Regions from separate parts of the Paenibacillus sp. FSL W8-0187 genome, predicted to be linked through region 1. Evidence: riboswitches for the same ligand, from Rfam matches in the RefSeq annotation. Region 1 holds a riboswitch; each other region holds the start of a gene.
What was found. Region 1 has a riboswitch for cobalamin ahead of MKY48_RS27150 (ABC transporter substrate-binding protein). Riboswitches for the same ligand answer to the same signal wherever they lie in the genome.

Region 1 (5,752 bases):
ATCTCATATCCTCCAACTTTGGCGAGCACGTCGATGGGATCATCGGCATGAGGTCTATTAACTTGTATAGCCTGTTCCACAACTCGAATCTTATGTAGCAGCCGTTCATCGGTTACGCCCGTTCCCCTTCCCACGACTTCAGATGGCTGATTGCCGGACAGAACGGAGAATATCGCTGCACTCGGTGTCGTGTTCCCAATGCCCATCTCTCCGGTCACGAACATTTGCGTTCCTTGCGACACCAACTCGGCTGCTACCTCTGCACCGGTTACAATAGACTGCAGTGCCGCTGCCTTTGTCATCGCGGGCCCTTTGGCCATATTGGCAGTTCCTCTGCCAACGTTCCGCGACTTCAGCTTCTCATCCTTCAGCTCGATCGCGACACCGATGTCCACACAATGCACGTCCGCCCCCGCCTGACGCGCCAGCACATTCACAGCCGCCCCTCCATTCAGGAAGTTCATGACCATCTGGGGCGTTACCTCAGCCGGAAATGCACTGACTCCTTCTTCACAGACTCCATGATCACCAGCCATGACAACGACGGATTTTTTGGTGAACGACGGCTTCACATTCCCTGTAATTCCCGCTAATTGGATCGCTAGCGCCTCCAGCTTACCCAGACTGCCCGGAGGCTTCGTCAGCGTGTCCAAATAAGCGGCTGTTTCGTTCTGAACCTCGACATTCAGCGGTTTAATGTTAGCAATGATGTGATTTAAACGATTAACGATTGTATCCGTCAATGAAACGACCTCCTTGTATCTTGTTCCTAAATCTTACATCCTAAAGCGGAATATGCGGCAACATCGGTCAGGACCACGTGCTATTCGCCGTTAACAGCACCTGCGGAGCACCATTCTCGGGATGGGCCACAATCGAGGGCTCCACCCGGAAAATTTGACGTATATACGCCGCTGTCAAAACTTCTTCCGGCTTGCCAACCCCGGCGATCTTTCCCTGATCAAGCACCAGCAGTTTATCGCAAAATTGAGCCGCCAGATTCAAATCATGCAGTACGCTGATCACCGTAATCCCGGACGAGTTCCGCCACTCCGCCACCATATCCATGAACTGAAGCTGATAGTGGATATCCAGATAGGTCGTCGGTTCATCCAGCATCAGCAGCGAAGGCTCCTGGACCATTACCTTGCCAAGCGCGACACGCTGGCGTTGACCGCCGCTTAACTCGGTAAGCCGCCGTTCTTCCAGACCATTCAGATCCAGCTTTCGGATAATGGCCTCAATGAGCGGGGCTGCATCCTTATCTTCACGGCCAAGCCAGTTCAGGAAGGGGAACCTTCCCATCTCCAACACTTCCCGGACGGTAAAATCGGTAGGATCAAGCCCTTCCTGCTGAAGCACCGCCACGATCCGGGCCAGCGTCTTACGAGTATAGTGTGCAAGCGCCTTGCCCCGAAGCGTCACACTTCCTTGCGTAGGATTCTCCACACCGGATAACAGCTGCATGAGGGTGGATTTACCGCTTCCGTTCGGACCGATGATCCCCCACCATTCCCCTTCGGCAATGTGAAGGTCCACGCCTTCAAGAATCGGCACCTTGCCATATGCTTTGCCAAGTCCTTGAGCTGTAATCATGATAGACCCTCCCTGCGCCGTTTTTTGTTCCGGTATAGCAAATACGCAAAGAATGGAGCGCCTATGAATGCCGTAACCACACCAAGCGGTATTTCCGTTGGTGCCAGTACGGACCGTGCCGCCGTATCGCACCAGACCATGAATATCGCGCCGCCCAGAGCCGACAGTGGAACAATGACGCGGTAATCGGAGCCGGTGATCAGCCGGATCATATGCGGTACCACAAGTCCCACGAATCCAATCACGCCGGATACCGACACGGCTGCGGCGGCGAGCAGGGTAGCAACGATGAGCACGCTGGTCTTCAACCGATCCACATTCAAGCCCATATGGGCGGCCTGCCGTTCCCCCAGCGACAAAATATTAAGCGCCCGCGACCTGCTCCATAAGTAGATAAAACCTGCGATAAAATACGGGAAAAGGATGGCCGTATACGACCATCCACGCATGCTCAGGCTCCCCATCGTCCAGTACAGGATCTGGTTTACCGTATCTTTGGACATGACCGTCAGAAAGGAAACGACGGCGCCCAGAAACGACTGCATCACCACGCCGGACAGAATGAGCCCGTGGATCGGCAGTTTTCCTTGATCCCTCGCCAGCAGCAGAACCGCCCATAAGGTGCCTGCTCCGGTCAGAAACGCTACAAGCGGCAGCGTGTAACCTCCGGCAAAGGAATATTCCATCCCGAAAAAAATCAGGGATGCTGCGCCAAGCGCAGCACCCGAGGATACACCAAGCGTAAACGGATCCGCCAGCGGATTGCGCAATACCCCTTGAAAGGCGGCTCCGGCGACGGCCAGGGAGGCTCCTACGAGCATCCCCAGCAATATGCGCGGCAATCTCACCTTCATTAGGATTTGCTCGGATGAAGCTTCCCAGCTCGGAACGATGGAATCGCCGATTCCCGGCAGCCGGTGCAGCAGCATCGCCCCAATCTCTCTCACAGGCAGGTGCACGGAGCCGATTCCGAGACTGACAACCAAGGTTAACAGTAATAGGATGATGCCGGCCGCACCGAATCCTGCAAGTTTTTTACTCATGGATTCATCAGTTCCGGATAAACGGCCTTCGCCACTTCCACCAACCCTTGCGTCACACGGGGACCAGGACGGCTGAGCAGGTTCGCATCCACGGATATGACCTGATCGTTCTTGATGGCTTCGATCTGATCCCAGCCGCCGCGCTCCTTAATCAGCTGATCCAATGTTTTCTTGGTTGCTTCATCAACCACATCGTCCGTGTACAGAATGACGTCGGGGTTCGCAGCAATAATATTTTCCTCACTGATTTCGAACCAGCCTTCCGCATCGCCGGCTGCGTTGACGCCGCCAGCTAAGGTGATGATCTCATCCATAAACTCACCCTTGCCGACGGTCCATCCCGGAGAGAATTCCACATACACTTTCTTCTTGTCTTCATCCTTCACGGCTTTCACGGCTTCCGTAACGGTAGCCAATTCCTGCTTCATCTGATCCACGACCGCTTTCGCCTCCGCTTGACGGTCCGTAATTTGTCCGATCAGTTCGATGTTCTCCATCACGGCATCAATGGTTTTCGGATCATTGACGAACAGGGTAACGCCAAGCTCACGCAATTTCTCGGCATTCTGAGCATTCATCGAAGCCGCAAATACCACATCGGCATCGGCTGCAATAATAGCCTCTTCATTCACTTGGAACCCGCCCAATTTAGGCTTGGATTTGGCTGCTTCCGGATAATCGTCATTATCGGACACGCCAACGATTTCCTCATCCAGGCCCAAAGCGAACAGTTTTTCCGTCTCGGACGGTGTCAGGGATGCAATTTTGGCCGGAGCTTTCTCAAACGTCATTTCAACCCCGGTTGAATCCTTAACGGTCAGCGGATACGTCGTTTTAAGCTCTTCGCCGGAACCCGCCGGCGCTTCGTTATTCTGCTCTTCCTGCTGTGCAGGCTGCGTGGTATCCTTCGGCGCCGCTTCTTTGTCTCCACAGCCAATCAAGGCCAGAGCCATCAGTATGGCTACTAGAAGTACGGACCATGTTTTGTTTAATGCTTTCATCTCTTGAAATCCCCCTATGCATAATTGAGAACCTGGCGCTTTCGAGTTTACATTCCTTCAACCGATCCTTACCGGGAGAAAAACATCAATCGTCATACTCCAAAGAAAAGCAAAAATCCCTGACTCCTCGTAAACAAGGACTCAGGGATTACGTTTTAACATAAGGACATCTGGATAACCGTTCACAGATAGCGCCTTAAACTTCCGCCCACACATGCTGCATGGGTCCGGCAAACGTAATCCTCTCCTCGAAGGACCGTCATTCATTCGCCGAGGGCAGGTCTCCTGACTTGCAGGCTGTAACGACTTCTCCGCCTTCCCAAGCGCTATGGCTCAGTGGCATATGAAGAAGTCCCTGCTTCACAGTGGCGGGACCGTGCCGGACTTGCACCGGCTTCCCTATTAACCCGGCAGAAGGCAACAACGCCTTCTATCCGGGACCCTCGCAAATAATATGAATTTATGTATGTTAGGCCAAGCATGGTTTCTCTGCCCAAAATTATAGGCGATAAACCTTCCTCTTACAACCGAAAGAATCGGTCATTTCAAATGCCTTATGATACGGATTTATCCCGTTATCGCCCATTCCGCACCGATATCATACGATTTCATTTATTCGCTTAACCGCACGCCTTCCCAGCGGTCTCCATCCCATGTCAATTGCAGCTTGAGCTCCTCGCCCGGTGACACTTGCGTTTCCCAGAATTCCGTATGCGGAAGGGTAGCTGCCGCGATCTGCCGGATGACGCCCCCATGGGTGACCACAAGCACATCCAACTCGGCCCTCTGTGTCCCACAACCATAACCGGCTGCCTCTGCCTCTGCCTCTGCCTCTGCCTCTGCCTCTGCCTCTGCCTCTGCCTCTGCCTCTGCCTCTGCCTCTGCCTCTGCCTCTGCCTCTGCCTCTGCCTCTGCCTCTGCCTCTGCCTCTGCCTCTGCCTCTGCCTGCACAAGGGTATCCGGATCTTCCTCCACATGCAACAGTTCCTTCAAATCCAAATACAATCCGGTCAAGAATGCCTGAATCCGGGAACAGAACGCTTCCCAGCTCTCCCCATTTGGCGGCGCAACTTCTGCGGGGTTATCAATCCAGCGCCGATAGGAGATATCCGACTTCAAGTCCTCGTAGGTGTTCCCCTCCCAATCCCCGAAATCGAGCTCACGCAGCCGCGGATCATACTCGACACCTGGAATAAACCTGCCCGGATCTTCATCATCAGGAATAGCGGACTTTGTTGAATCCGGTAAGATAACATTCAGCGTCTGCCTGCATCGAAGGAGATCACTGCAATAGATCCGGACGAACTGCTTGGTACAAAACCTTTCCCGCAGCGGGAGGAGCTGCTGTCTTCCTTCCACCAGAATCCCCTGATCCTCGTGACCGAGATAACGGCGCTCCTCGTTCCACAACGTGCGGCCATGACGGACCAAATGCAGGGTAATCCTCATATCCATAAGCTTCCTCCTGCTGCGGCCACAAGTCCAAGCACCACGGTACCCAGTAACGTAAACAATACCGATACGCCCAGCAGCAGACGATTTGTCACCTGAATATCCTCCGCTTCAAGCGGTCGTTCGGGATCCCCCATGTAAGCCCGGAACGAGATCACGCCTTGATAGGAATTCTCGCCTCCCAGACGAATGCCCAGCGCACCAGCTACGGCCGATTCCGGGAAGCCGCTATTCGGACTGGGGTGCTTTCGCGCATCCCTTCTGACCATCTTGATCGCTTTTTTCCATTGCAGCGAAAACATCGCAGCCACTATGGTCAACAGTCCTGCGGTCAGGCGTGCCGGTATCCAGTTGGCGATATCGTCCAGCCTTGCGGATGCCCAGCCGATATGCTGGTATTTGTCGTTTTTATAACCGACCATGGAGTCGAGCGTGTTCACGGCCCGGTAGGCCATCGCCAGCGGCGCTCCCCCGATCAGGGCAAAAAACAGCGGAGCAATGACCGCATCCACGATATTCTCCGCAACCGTCTCCACCGTTCCCCGTACGATCTCCGGCTCATCCAGATGGCCGGTGTCTCGCCCGACAACCATGCTGAGCGCGCGCCTGGCCTCCGTGATATGGTCGGAGCGAAGATGGCCGTAGACCTCCAATCCTGCT
Region 2 (5,752 bases), 790 kb from region 1:
AACTTCCTTCAGCCAGTGCCTAGCCTGGGGGACCATGGAGTGTCCCGGTACATGCGAAGCGTCAGTGGCAAAAGGTTTTTTGCCGTGCAGTCGAGAATGAAGAATATAGCAATTGAATTATAAATCAAGAATAAACGGATTATTCGGGAGGAAGATAGCGTGAGCGAAAGATTTGAGTTAAAACACGTAGGAATAGAAGATCCTTCAGAGGAAACCGGCATGTCTGGGTTTGGGTATCTTGCGTTGTTCGAATGTGAAGTTGAATATCGTTTTAGCACGGAAGACATGAGTGTGGAAGAAGCGGAAATTTACATACAAGATCTGTTGAATCAGCTGCCGGATGAAAACATAAACGAAATATGCAAGAAAGCATGCGCGTGGAAAAATCTCAAAATGTCTAGCGATACGGCTGATTATTCTCCCGGCTTAGAGGGAGTGTATGGAGAGGATATTTTGAAGTTTATGTCCGTAGGGGAAGTTGACCTTTATCGAAATCCTTATGATCGAAACGATAATACATTCGGAGCAATCTTGGGTGGAGGTACAGCGTGGGACTCCGAAAATGGTATGGAAATTCTGATACGGGGCAGTAAGGTTCTTGAGGTGCGCGAGTATTTAGGCTACGGCGCATATGCTATTTGGAGCGAAACCGACGAAATTGAGTGAGAAAGCGATATGAATCGGCCAATCAGTGATGTTTAAATCGTCCTGTACATCCTGTACTATCCAACGCAAAAAATGAATAAGGAAAGGAGCATAACTAATTGCTAGAGCTCTCAAGACAAGCTGTTTTCATTGACAGGGACGGAACACTTGGAGGAACCGATCGGGTTGTTTTGCCCAGTGAATTTGAGCTATTTCCACAAGTACAGGATTCGATTCGTTCACTCAGAGCCGCAGGCATGCTTGTTTGTTCATTTACGAATCAACCTGGAATTGCTCGTGGCGAAGTAACACAGGACGAATTCGAATCGGAATTATTAGCCTTTGGTTTTGATAAGATCTATCTTTGTGCTCATGAGCATGGAGCGGGTTGTCCGTGTAGAAAGCCATCCGCAGGGATGCTGATGAGAGCCGCGGAAGAAAATAATTTGGACTTAGGGGAGTGCTTTGTCATAGGGGATAGATGGACGGATATGGTTGCTGCCAAAGAAGCCGGTTGTAAGAAAGTGCTAGTGAAGACGGGAGCTGGCCTCAAAGAACTGGAAAAATATAATAACAACGAGTATTTCGGCAAATGGAAAGAAGCGTATCCTGATTTTATCGCGACAGACTTTAATGAAGCCGTTACATGGATATTAGGAAGAGGCTATAAAGGGAGGGTTCTCCATGGATTTGAGTGAAAGAAAACAGTGGAATGAAAATCACAAAAAGCTAACCCAGATAATTCTGGATCCGGCTAAGCATCAAAGTGCGGTTGACCTATTCTTACAGCAGCATCGCTTGTTACATTCATCAAGCATGAGCTACTCACCCATTGCGACCCTTGAGGATGAGTTAGTTAAAGATCTACAAGAGGAAACATCCCGCCAATATCCAGTTAAGGCTCCTGATACAAAAAACTCAATAATATGGCATATGTGGCATATCACGCGTATTGAAGACATGACGATGAGCGTGCTCGTAAATAACGATGTCCAAGTATTGCATTCAGGTCAATGGAACAAGAAACTCCACATTGATGATGTTCATTCTGGAAATGAAATGACGGAAGCAGAAATCGCTAATTTGAGTGCGGCTCTTGATATTGGTTCTTTATTAGCTTATCGAAGTGAAGTTGGGCGAAACACTCGTGAAGTCATATCCCGTTTATTGCCAGGCGACTTTAAGCAAAAAGTTGAAGCGGCAAGAATTCATGAACTTAAAGTACAGCATGCGGTTAAGGAAGAAGCATCGTGGTTGCTTGAATACTGGGGAAACAAAACGATTGCGGGATTAGTGCTCATGCCGGCGACAAGGCATATTTTTCTGCACTTGAATAAATCGATACGACTGAAACAAAGAATTCAAAAGTCCAAATAGTGAGGCTGGGATGCTATTTATTTTAACAAGGGAGGTTGTGCTAGGATGTTGTACGATTTGCCAGGCGAAGAGAATATGTCAACGATCGTGGGAATGTTATATAGCGCTGTCAGAGAGAACAGCCAACGGCTAAAGTCCATATCAGAGGGCATGGCCCAAGAGGAAATAGACTTCAAGGGACCTTGTGACAATTTCAATAGTGCCGCTCAGTTAATAAAACATATCATGTACGTCGACCTGAACTGGGTATATAGGATTAAAGGTGAGGCGCTTCCCCAGTCATTCATAGATGAATACGGCCCAATGATCGATGAACATAACAGGCTGCCGATGGTCAAAGGAATGTCTCTGGACACGCTTATATCTAAATATGAAGTTGTACTCAGTATGTTGAAGGATGTATGTACGCAGTTAACGGATGCCGATCTGGATCGCATCGTTACATTCGGACACGAGAATGAAAAGCAAGCCACCATCCGGTGGGGTTTATGGCATATGGCCGACCATAACCGTTATCATCAAGCCCATATTAATCAGCTTAGAAAGTGGTACTCTGAGCAGAAGAAGACATGGATCATGAATAAATGAATGGGAAAACCATTTCCTTGTTTGTCTTTCTGAGACAATTCACCGTATCTACGCTGCAGCGTTCGTCCCTTGGTCTGCCCGAGGCATTTTATTTTATTTGAGTTTCATTCGGTCAATCATTTTTTTAAGGTTTATATCGCCAAACGCGTCGTTTGTGCTATAATGATGTCGAATGGGCAACTATTCGCGTCATGTACAATAGAAAAAGTTATAGGTAATGGAAGTTTGGTGCAAATCCAACACGGTCCCGCCACTGTGATAGACCGAATGATCGGTCTTAAGTCAGGTCTTTTGCCTAATAACTTTGGAGAGACCAGTCATTTCGAGGCGAAAATGGCTGGTTTACAAGTCTAGTGACGTTTCTCGCCTCGCTAGGCTTTTTTTAATTGCAGCAGAGGCTGCCGACGATGTTGTCGGCCACAGCCGGGTGTTCGCCGCCGAATATATACAATGAGGTATAGCTCGCAAACGGGGAGATTCTTCAAGGACGAAGAAGCACGTGCACTATGGGGTGCATATCCCTTTTTTTTATTGATAGAGGTTGTTCCAAAAGTCCGCTTTTGATGACCGACCTTTTTAAACAGGCACTTATAAATTCGTGCCGTTAATGTGTCTGATCTAAGGACAAGTTCCGGAAGCGGTTGACGAAGATCGGAATGACGGTGTACAGTATATATGCAAAACTAAATGATAAGAAGCTGCACAATGGCGTGCATACATGATAACAAGCAAAGAGGCTTTTGAAGGGGATTTCCCTTTGAATGGCCTCTTTTTTTGTTGCAATTACTTCTTGGAGGTGCTTTACATGGATAAACTTTCGATTAAAGCCGACCTCTATATGGGGCAAGGCGCGATGGATCGTCTAACAGAGTGGCAAAACAAACGTATGTTCATCGTCACGGATCCATTTATGGTGAAGTCGGGCATGATTAACATGGTGTTTGATCGCCTGCACAGCAGTAACGAGCAATATGTTTTCAGCAATATCGTGCCTGATCCGCCGATTGAAGTCGTCACGGAAGGTGTCGAGGCGCTCTGTGCGTTCAACACCGATCTAATCATTGCCATTGGCGGCGGTTCTGCCATTGATGCCGCTAAAGCGATGAAGCTGTTTACGAAAAAGCTGCTTGACCAGCGAGATATCCCGTTCATTGCAATCCCGACGACAAGCGGGACGGGTTCTGAAGTTACGTCATTCTCCGTTATCAGCGACAAAGAAAAAAACATCAAATATCCGCTTGTATCCGATGACATGCTGCCGCAAGAAGCGATTCTCGATCCTGAGCTCGTCAAAAGCGTGCCGGACTTCATTACGGCCGATACCGGACTGGATGTTTTGACGCATGCCATTGAAGCGTATGTATCCACCAAATCCAATGATATCTCCGATGCGCTGGCGGAGAAGGCGATGAAGCTGGTCTTTGCTTATTTGCCGCGAGCTTATAAGGACGGAAATGATCTTGAGGCGCGTGAAAAAATGCATAATGCATCCTGCATCGCGGGTATGGCGTTTAATATTGCGTCTCTGGGATTGAATCATGGGATCGCGCATGTGGCGGGAGCCAAATTCAAAATTGCCCACGGACGCATGAATGCGATTCTTCTTCCGCATGTCATCGAATTTAATGCCGATTACAAGCCGGGTTACGGCAAGGAAGAAAGCAATAGAGCGGCGGTTCGGTATGCCGAAATTTCCAAAAGCTTGGGGTTATCCGCACCAAATGCCAAGAGCGGCGTCCGTAGTCTCGTACAGGCAATCAAACAGCTGCAGAAGCAATTGAATATGCCGCAAACGCTGCGCGAATGCGGTGTGGATCAATCGCTGTTTGGAGAGATGAGAGAGTCGATCGCCGAAGGCGCGCTGAAAGACGGATGCACGGCAACAAATCCACGCGTTCCTACGGCAGAGGACGTGCTTCAAATTTTGAACAAAATGTTTCAATTCTAAGATCGAGTCGAAATTTGACGGATTTCGTATTGACATCGCTTGCAATATTCAAATATAGTGAAAGTAACACAATGGCGTGTTGCATACAAATCAAAGCAAAGTGGCTTCTTAAAAATTCCGCATGGACTTTTAAGGGGCTTTTATTGTTTTTTTTGCAGGTTTTCTTATCAAAAGTGGACTTTTTGAACAACCTCTTTTAGTGTTTTCGATACGAGAGTGAGATGAGGAGTATGGAACAAGGAGCCGAGAAACAACGTGTGATTCAGGAGTATGTGCCTGGCAAACAGGTCACGCTCGCTCACATTATCGCGAACCCGAACCCGGACATTTACAAGAAGCTGGGACTCGGAAACGAAGCGCATCAGTCCATCGGCGTTATGACGATCACGCCAAGCGAAGCCTCCATCATTGCAGCGGATATCGCTACAAAGGCGGCTGGCGTACAAATCGGCTTTGTCGACCGTTTCAGCGGTTCACTCGTCATTACGGGCGATGTATCATCAGTAGAATCTGCGATCAGCGCAGTGCTGCATGGATTACAGAATATATTGGGCTTCTCGGCAAATACGAACATTACGAGAACGTAGGAGAAGCTTATGATGAAGAAAATTATTTTTGCCGGAAGTACTGGATCGGGCAAAACCACGCTGTGCCAATGGCTGCACGGTGAGGAGATTGCCTATAAGAAAACGCAAGCCGTCGAAAATTTCGATCAGGCGATCGATACGCCGGGCGAATGCATCGAGAACCGGTATTTATACAAAATGTTGTTAGTATCCAGTGTAGATGCCGATGTCATTGGGCTGGTTCAGGATTGCACGAAAGAAGACAGCTATTTCCCGCCGGCTTTTGCAACGGTATTCGCCAAGCCGGTTATCGGAGTGGTAACAAAGGTGGAACTGGCCAAGTCGCAAGAAGAAATCGCGCAGGCCAGAGCGCATTTAATGGCGGCCGGCGTGGAGCGGATTTTTGAAGTCTCGACGATCGAGAACGTGGGAGTGGATGCTCTTCGGGATTATTTGAGGGCGTAAACGACTTGGATTCTAGTTCAAATGCAAGCGGGGCTTATCGATAGACAAGCGACAAGCAAATAACGACAGACAATGAGGTGCATGACGCATGAATGGAAAAATTGTAATAGTCGATGACGAACCTATTACAAGAATGGATATTCGTGAGATGCTAGAAGAGGCT
Region 3 (5,752 bases), 2.2 Mb from region 1:
TCCTTCACTTTACCCGCACGGTAGCGCAATTATGAATACGGTCCAGCAGGTAGCGGGTGCGATCGGCATAGCGGTTGCGGTAAGTATCATGTCTGTGGGCATGAGCAGCTTTCTGAAGCAAACGGCAGACCAGGCGGACCCTGCTAACGCCGCGCTTGCTTTGACAGAAGGGATACAACATGTTTTTGATATTGCTGTTGTCGTTGCGATTGCAGGTTTCATCTTTTCTCTTTTCATGAAGCGTGTTCACATATTGGAGCAGAAATAATCCTCAATATTTGAAATTTGAAAATCAACCAGCGCGGCCAGCAGTTTCAGCGGGACGGAACCGATCACGTTCAGAAATGTCACCTTCATAAATGATGACACATTATTGTATTACATTTTATTGTAGGCGATCATATGATATAAAAAACCTCCGAGATCCCTGGTAAGGGAATCCCGGAGGTTTGTGTATTTGGAGAGGTTTTTATAGATCGTCAAAACCGTTGTCGTCGCCAACTTTGCCGTAGTTACGGGATTTAGCTTCGAAGAAGTCGGTCTTCGTCGCGTTAAGGGCTTCATCGGAGAAAGGCTTGATCCATGGCATGCAGTTAACGTCCACACCTTCGTAAGCTTTTTCCAGACCCATCATGGTGATGCGACGGTTCGCGATGTACTTGATGTAATCGCCCAATTCGTTCAGATCGATGCCGCGCACATTGCTGAGCGTGTAGTGGGCCCAGTTGGTTTCGAGCTCGACGGCACGGTCAATGGTGCGGTACAGGTAGTCGATGTTCTCTTTGGAGTTCAGCTCAGGGAAATCCTTGAGCAGCTGCTTGAACACTTCGGCGAAGAAGTAGCAGTGCTGGTTCTCATCACGCTGAATATAGGAGATCATCTGGCTGGTTGCCATCATCTTCTGGTCACGAGCGAGGTTGTAGAAGAAGGCAAATGTACTGTAGAAGAAGATGCCTTCCAGGATCAGGTCCGCGACCATCGCTTCGAAGAAGGATTGCGGCGACGGATTGTCACGGAAGTTCTGGTAAATGTTCGAGATGAACTGGTTGCGTTCCAGAAGTACCGGGTCATGCTTCCAGTATTCGAAGATGTCCTTCTGCTCTTGCTCCGATACGATGGAGGATAGCACGTAGGAATAGGATTGGTTGTGAACCACCTCTTGCTGACCGATGATAGCGGAGATGGCTTCGAGTGACGAATCAGTGAAGTAACGCTTCACGTCGCTGACAAACATCGTCTGCATGGAATCCAGAACAGCGAGCAGGGAGATGTTGATCTTGAAGGTACGCTGCTCTTCAGGGTCCAGGCGCGGGAACTGCTGCGCATCCTTGGACATCGGAATCTCGTCCGCGATCCAGTGGTTCAGCAGCAGGACTTTGTACAGCTTATACATATGAGGCATCCGAATGTCGTTCCAGTTCAAGATCCCGGAGCATTCACCTTCAATGACGCGAGTGGAGCGGTTGGGTGCTTCGGTATTAAATATCTTTTGCATTTGCATGCCGATTTTCTCTCCTTGTATATCATAGTAGGGCGGAAGGTTGAAGGGATCTGCTAGCCTATTCGAGGGACGGGTATCCACTCTCCAGCCGCTGTTGTCCGCCCTTTGCTTGAATGTATTTTTAAGGTTGCAAAGGGCTCCCAAAGGCGGACGTAAACTCTTCCGATTGGATACCCTTACCCTTGTAGTCTTTTATTAGAAAGCATATTCAACATTGCTTACAGCCGTTCGATGTGAGCCAAACATGCAGCGACTCCCAAAGGGAGAGCGATCCCAGCAGGCAGTAACTCACCAATCGCACGAAGTAACTCACAGTCTCTGCGCCGCATGAGAAGCGATTCCCAAGGGGAGAGCGATCCCAGCAGGCAGTAACTCACCAATCGCACGAAGTAACTCAATGGTCCCTGCGCCGCATGAGAAGCGATTCCCAAGGGGAGAGCGATCCCAGCAGGCAGTAACTCACCAATCGCACGAAGTAACTCATTAGCTTCCGCACTAAATTCCAGCGTTCCCGAAGGGAGAAAGCGTTCCTAGCCACTAAAGTAACGTAGAAGCGCCTCATTCAGAACCTAAGCACCTTGCGGGTGTCCAGAGGGCAGAGCCCTTGGGGCCCTCCCTTGGAAGGGAGGGTTTGGGTGGGTTCGAAATTAAAGGTTAGCTTGCACACGACTCGCACTCTTCAATCGTCAGCGCACGGCTGCGTACATAATAAGTGGACTTGATGCCGGCTTTCCAGGCATGCAGGTGCAGCTCCAGGAATTCCGAAGCCCGGATATCAGGGCGGACGTACAGGTTAAAGCTTTGCGCTTGGTCAACGTGACGCTGACGGGCGGCAGCCATTTTGATGGACCAATGCTGGTCAATCAAGAAAGCCGTTTTATAGTACCAGATCGTTTTTTCGGACAGATCCGGAGCCGGGTTAGCCACTTTGTAAGTGGTTTTTTCTTCATAAGACAGAAGTTCGTACAATGGATCGATGCTCGCTGTGGAACCCGCGATGATCGATGTGGAGCCGTTCGGCGCGATGGCAAACAGCCATGCGTTACGGACCCCGCTTTCTTGTACTTCTTGCTGCAATTCGCGCCATTGTTCGGTGGTTACGAACTTGCCTTCATGCTCGCCGTCGGTGTAACCGCGGAACGTGAAGTACTCGCCGCTCTCCCAGTCGGAGCCTTTGAATTTCGGATAGTGGCCTTTTTCCTTGGCCAACTCCATGCTGGATTTAACGAGCAGGTAGTTGATGTGCTCATACAGATTGTCGTTATATGCAACGGCTTCGTCGGATTCCCAGCGGATACCTTCCAGCGCCAGCAAGTGATGCAGACCGAAGGTGCCGAGACCGACCGCACGGTATTGGCTGTTGGTATATTGAGCTTGCAGAACTTCAATATTGTTAATGTCGATAACGTTATCCAGCATGCGAACCTGGATCGGAACGAGACGCTCCAGCACACCAGCAGGTACAGCACGAGCCAAGTGGATGGAGTTCAGGTTGCAGACAACGAAATCGCCAGGGATTTTGGAAATTACGATCCGGGTTTGGCCGTCTTTCGTAACCAGCTCCTCCTGCTCAACAACTGTCGGAGATTGGTTCTGCATGATCTCCGTGCACAGGTTGGAAGAGTAGATCATGCCATGCGCAGAGTTCGGGTTCGCACGGTTGACCGTGTCGCGGTAGAACATGTACGGTGTACCCGTTTCAAGCTGGGATTTCATGATGCGCTTCATAATGTCGATAGCTTGTACCGTAATGCGCGGCAGCAGCGGGCTCGCCACGGCTTCAGCATACTTTTGACGGAATTCGCCTTCGCCTTGTCCTTGATCATAGAAGTCTTCCAGGCCCAGCGGACGGCCGTTCTCGTCTTTCCAGCCCATGATTTTCTTCACTTCATGCGGACAGAACAGGCTCCACTCTTCACGTGCTTCTACAGCTTCCATGAACAGGTCAGGCAGACATACGCCGTGGAACACGTCATGTGCTCTCATGCGCTCGTCACCATTGTTCAGCTTCAGATCCAGGAAGGACAGAATGTCTTTGTGGAACACATCCAGGTAAACCGCGATAGCACCTTTACGAGTTCCCAATTGGTCAACGCTAACAGCGGTGTTGTTCAACTGGCGAATCCAAGGGATAACGCCGGAGCTGGTGTTCTTGTGACCGCGGATGTCAGAGCCGCGTGCACGGACTTTACCGAGGTACACCCCGATGCCGCCGCCCATTTTGCTGAGACGGGCGATATCCGTATTGGAATCGAAGATTCCTTCCAGGGAGTCGTCCACGGTATCGATGAAGCAGCTGGAAAGCTGGCCGGCTACTTTTTTACCTGCGTTAGACATGGTCGGCGTAGCGGCCGTCATATACAGGTTACTCATGGCCCAGTAGGCTTCTTTGACAAGGTCAAGACGCTTGTCAGCTGGCTCGTTGTGCATGAGGAACATCGCGATGACCATGTACCGTTCTTGCGGAAGTTCCATGACGCGACCGTCAAAGTCGTTTGCCAGGTAACGCTCAGCCAGTGTCAACAGCCCGATGTAATCAAACAGCAGGTCGCGGCTTGGATCGATGCATTCGCCGAGTTCTTCGATTTGTTCTTTGGTGTAGCTGGTCAGAAGATCCTCGCGATAAATGCCTTTCTGTACAAGCTCTGTAATGAGCGGGTAGAAGGCACCGTATGGTTCTTCCGGGTATGCTTTGTATCGGCGGTTGGTGGCCGCTTTTTTATATAAAGAGGTCAGAAACGAACGCGCAGCTGCAAACTTCCAATCCGGCTCCTCTTTGGTTACAAGCTCAAGGGCGGACATCGTGAAGGCGTTGCTGATTTCTTCGCCGGTAACTTGCTCACCGCGCAATTTGGCATTGACGCCGCGAAGCAGGCGCTCTTTATCGAGCATGTCCAATCCTTTTAGAGTCCGGTCGGCATAGACGGAGAGACGAATTTCATCAAAGGCGAGCTGACGGTTGTTCGGTTTAACTACGAGCTGGGGCATGAATAAATTCCTCGCTTTCTTCGGGGGAAATATGAAAAAGGACATCAAAAAAACATTTTCTAAAACCCGCGGGCAGGCTTGAAAATGTCCGTGCGCTGTGATTCGAAAATGACGTTTGCCATAAGCCCATGAATGGGCATGATGTTATGTACAGACGCAAGCTTAACGAACACTTACCTAAAACCCCGTAGGTTGGTGTCTGCTGCATATAGGCAGGTCTCCTGACTTGAGCTACTTCCCTCGGCATTGCCTCCCCTGAGACCTTGATCCGGTTCCTCGGTGGCATATGTCGTATGTGGATGGCTGATAGATCATAAACAGCCTTAGGCCCTTACAGTGGCGGGACCGTGATGGATTTACACCATGCTTCCCTATTAAGCCGGACTGCCTTATAGGTTGATCCGGCACCTACATACACTATATTTGGTTGTTGTTAATCTAATTTAACCCAATATATTGTGTTTGTAAACTATATTCTTAAAATTGAACGCAAAAAGAATTATAGCAAACGAGCGGCCATTGTGCCAGTTAAGAAACTGCCAAAAGGCCATAACATTTCCTGAATTGTGACCAAATGCGACCTTTTCTGCGCAGATACCACGTATATTATCGTTTTGACAAAATAGGATATATTCGTACGGACGAAATGAGGAAGATACACCATATCTTGTATGAAGTTACAGACAGACGGACTTTGATATGGAGGGTCAGAATTGATATGATAACTGTATCCGGGAGTTTAACGTATTCGGAAGCATTCCATATAAATGAGATGCAACGAGGGAGGTATTCAAGATGGCTATAGCGGAGGTAACGGTGATTCCGATCGGAACCGCAACAACGAGCTTGAGTTCTTATGTTGCCGAGATGCAGCGTATATTGAAACAACAGGATGGAATATCCTATGAGCTAACTTCGATGAGCACCATCATCGAGGGAGAGCTTAACATGATCTGGCGGGCGATTGAGGCTTTGCATGAAGCGCCTTTTCTGTCCGGTGCGAAGCGTGTATCGACTTCCGTGAAGATCGACGACCGCAGGGATCAAGTCTCCTCGAGCAAACAGAAGATCCAGTCCGTGCAGGAGAAGTTAGGCGGGTAATACCGCCAGTTACGGAGGATATTTCCGTAAGAATAGGACTTGCATTTTGCTGCTGAAGTATTATAATAATTTTTGTTGTTTCGTGAGGAATATCATCGAACCACATTTGCTGGTGTAGCTCAGGGGTAGAGCAACGCACTCGTAATGCGTAGGTCGGGGGTT

Region 2: linked by a shared signal. The riboswitch ahead of MKY48_RS23540 (1-propanol dehydrogenase PduQ) and the one ahead of MKY48_RS27150 (ABC transporter substrate-binding protein) in region 1 are both predicted to bind cobalamin.
Region 3: linked by a shared signal. The riboswitch ahead of MKY48_RS03535 (ribonucleoside-diphosphate reductase subunit alpha) and the one ahead of MKY48_RS27150 (ABC transporter substrate-binding protein) in region 1 are both predicted to bind cobalamin.

What each region holds. Positions count from the first base shown of each region.
Region 1 is NZ_CP150206.1:6,007,586-6,013,337, forward strand. It holds gene cobT (nicotinate-nucleotide--dimethylbenzimidazole phosphoribosyltransferase) at 1-743, opposite strand, end outside; gene MKY48_RS27140 (ABC transporter ATP-binding protein) at 811-1,596, opposite strand; gene MKY48_RS27145 (iron ABC transporter permease) at 1,593-2,639, opposite strand; gene MKY48_RS27150 (ABC transporter substrate-binding protein) at 2,636-3,640, opposite strand; cobalamin riboswitch at 3,898-4,100, opposite strand; gene MKY48_RS27155 (histidine phosphatase family protein) at 4,253-5,095, opposite strand; gene cbiB (adenosylcobinamide-phosphate synthase CbiB) at 5,086-5,752, opposite strand, start outside.
Region 2 is NZ_CP150206.1:5,218,039-5,223,790, reverse strand. It holds gene MKY48_RS23560 (hypothetical protein) at 160-666, shown strand; gene MKY48_RS23555 (HAD-IIIA family hydrolase) at 765-1,343, shown strand; gene MKY48_RS23550 (DinB family protein) at 1,330-2,022, shown strand; gene MKY48_RS23545 (DinB family protein) at 2,068-2,610, shown strand; adenosylcobalamin (AdoCbl) riboswitch at 2,804-2,957, shown strand; gene MKY48_RS23540 (1-propanol dehydrogenase PduQ) at 3,416-4,558, shown strand; gene MKY48_RS23535 (BMC domain-containing protein) at 4,789-5,145, shown strand; gene MKY48_RS23530 (EutP/PduV family microcompartment system protein) at 5,158-5,589, shown strand; gene MKY48_RS23525 (ANTAR domain-containing response regulator) at 5,678-5,752, shown strand, end outside.
Region 3 is NZ_CP150206.1:798,458-804,209, forward strand. It holds gene MKY48_RS03525 (MDR family MFS transporter) at 1-268, shown strand, start outside; gene MKY48_RS03530 (ribonucleotide-diphosphate reductase subunit beta) at 470-1,501, opposite strand; gene MKY48_RS03535 (ribonucleoside-diphosphate reductase subunit alpha) at 2,156-4,489, opposite strand; cobalamin riboswitch at 4,683-4,916, opposite strand; gene MKY48_RS03540 (MTH1187 family thiamine-binding protein) at 5,285-5,590, shown strand; tRNA gene MKY48_RS03545 (tRNA-Thr) at 5,699-5,752, shown strand, end outside.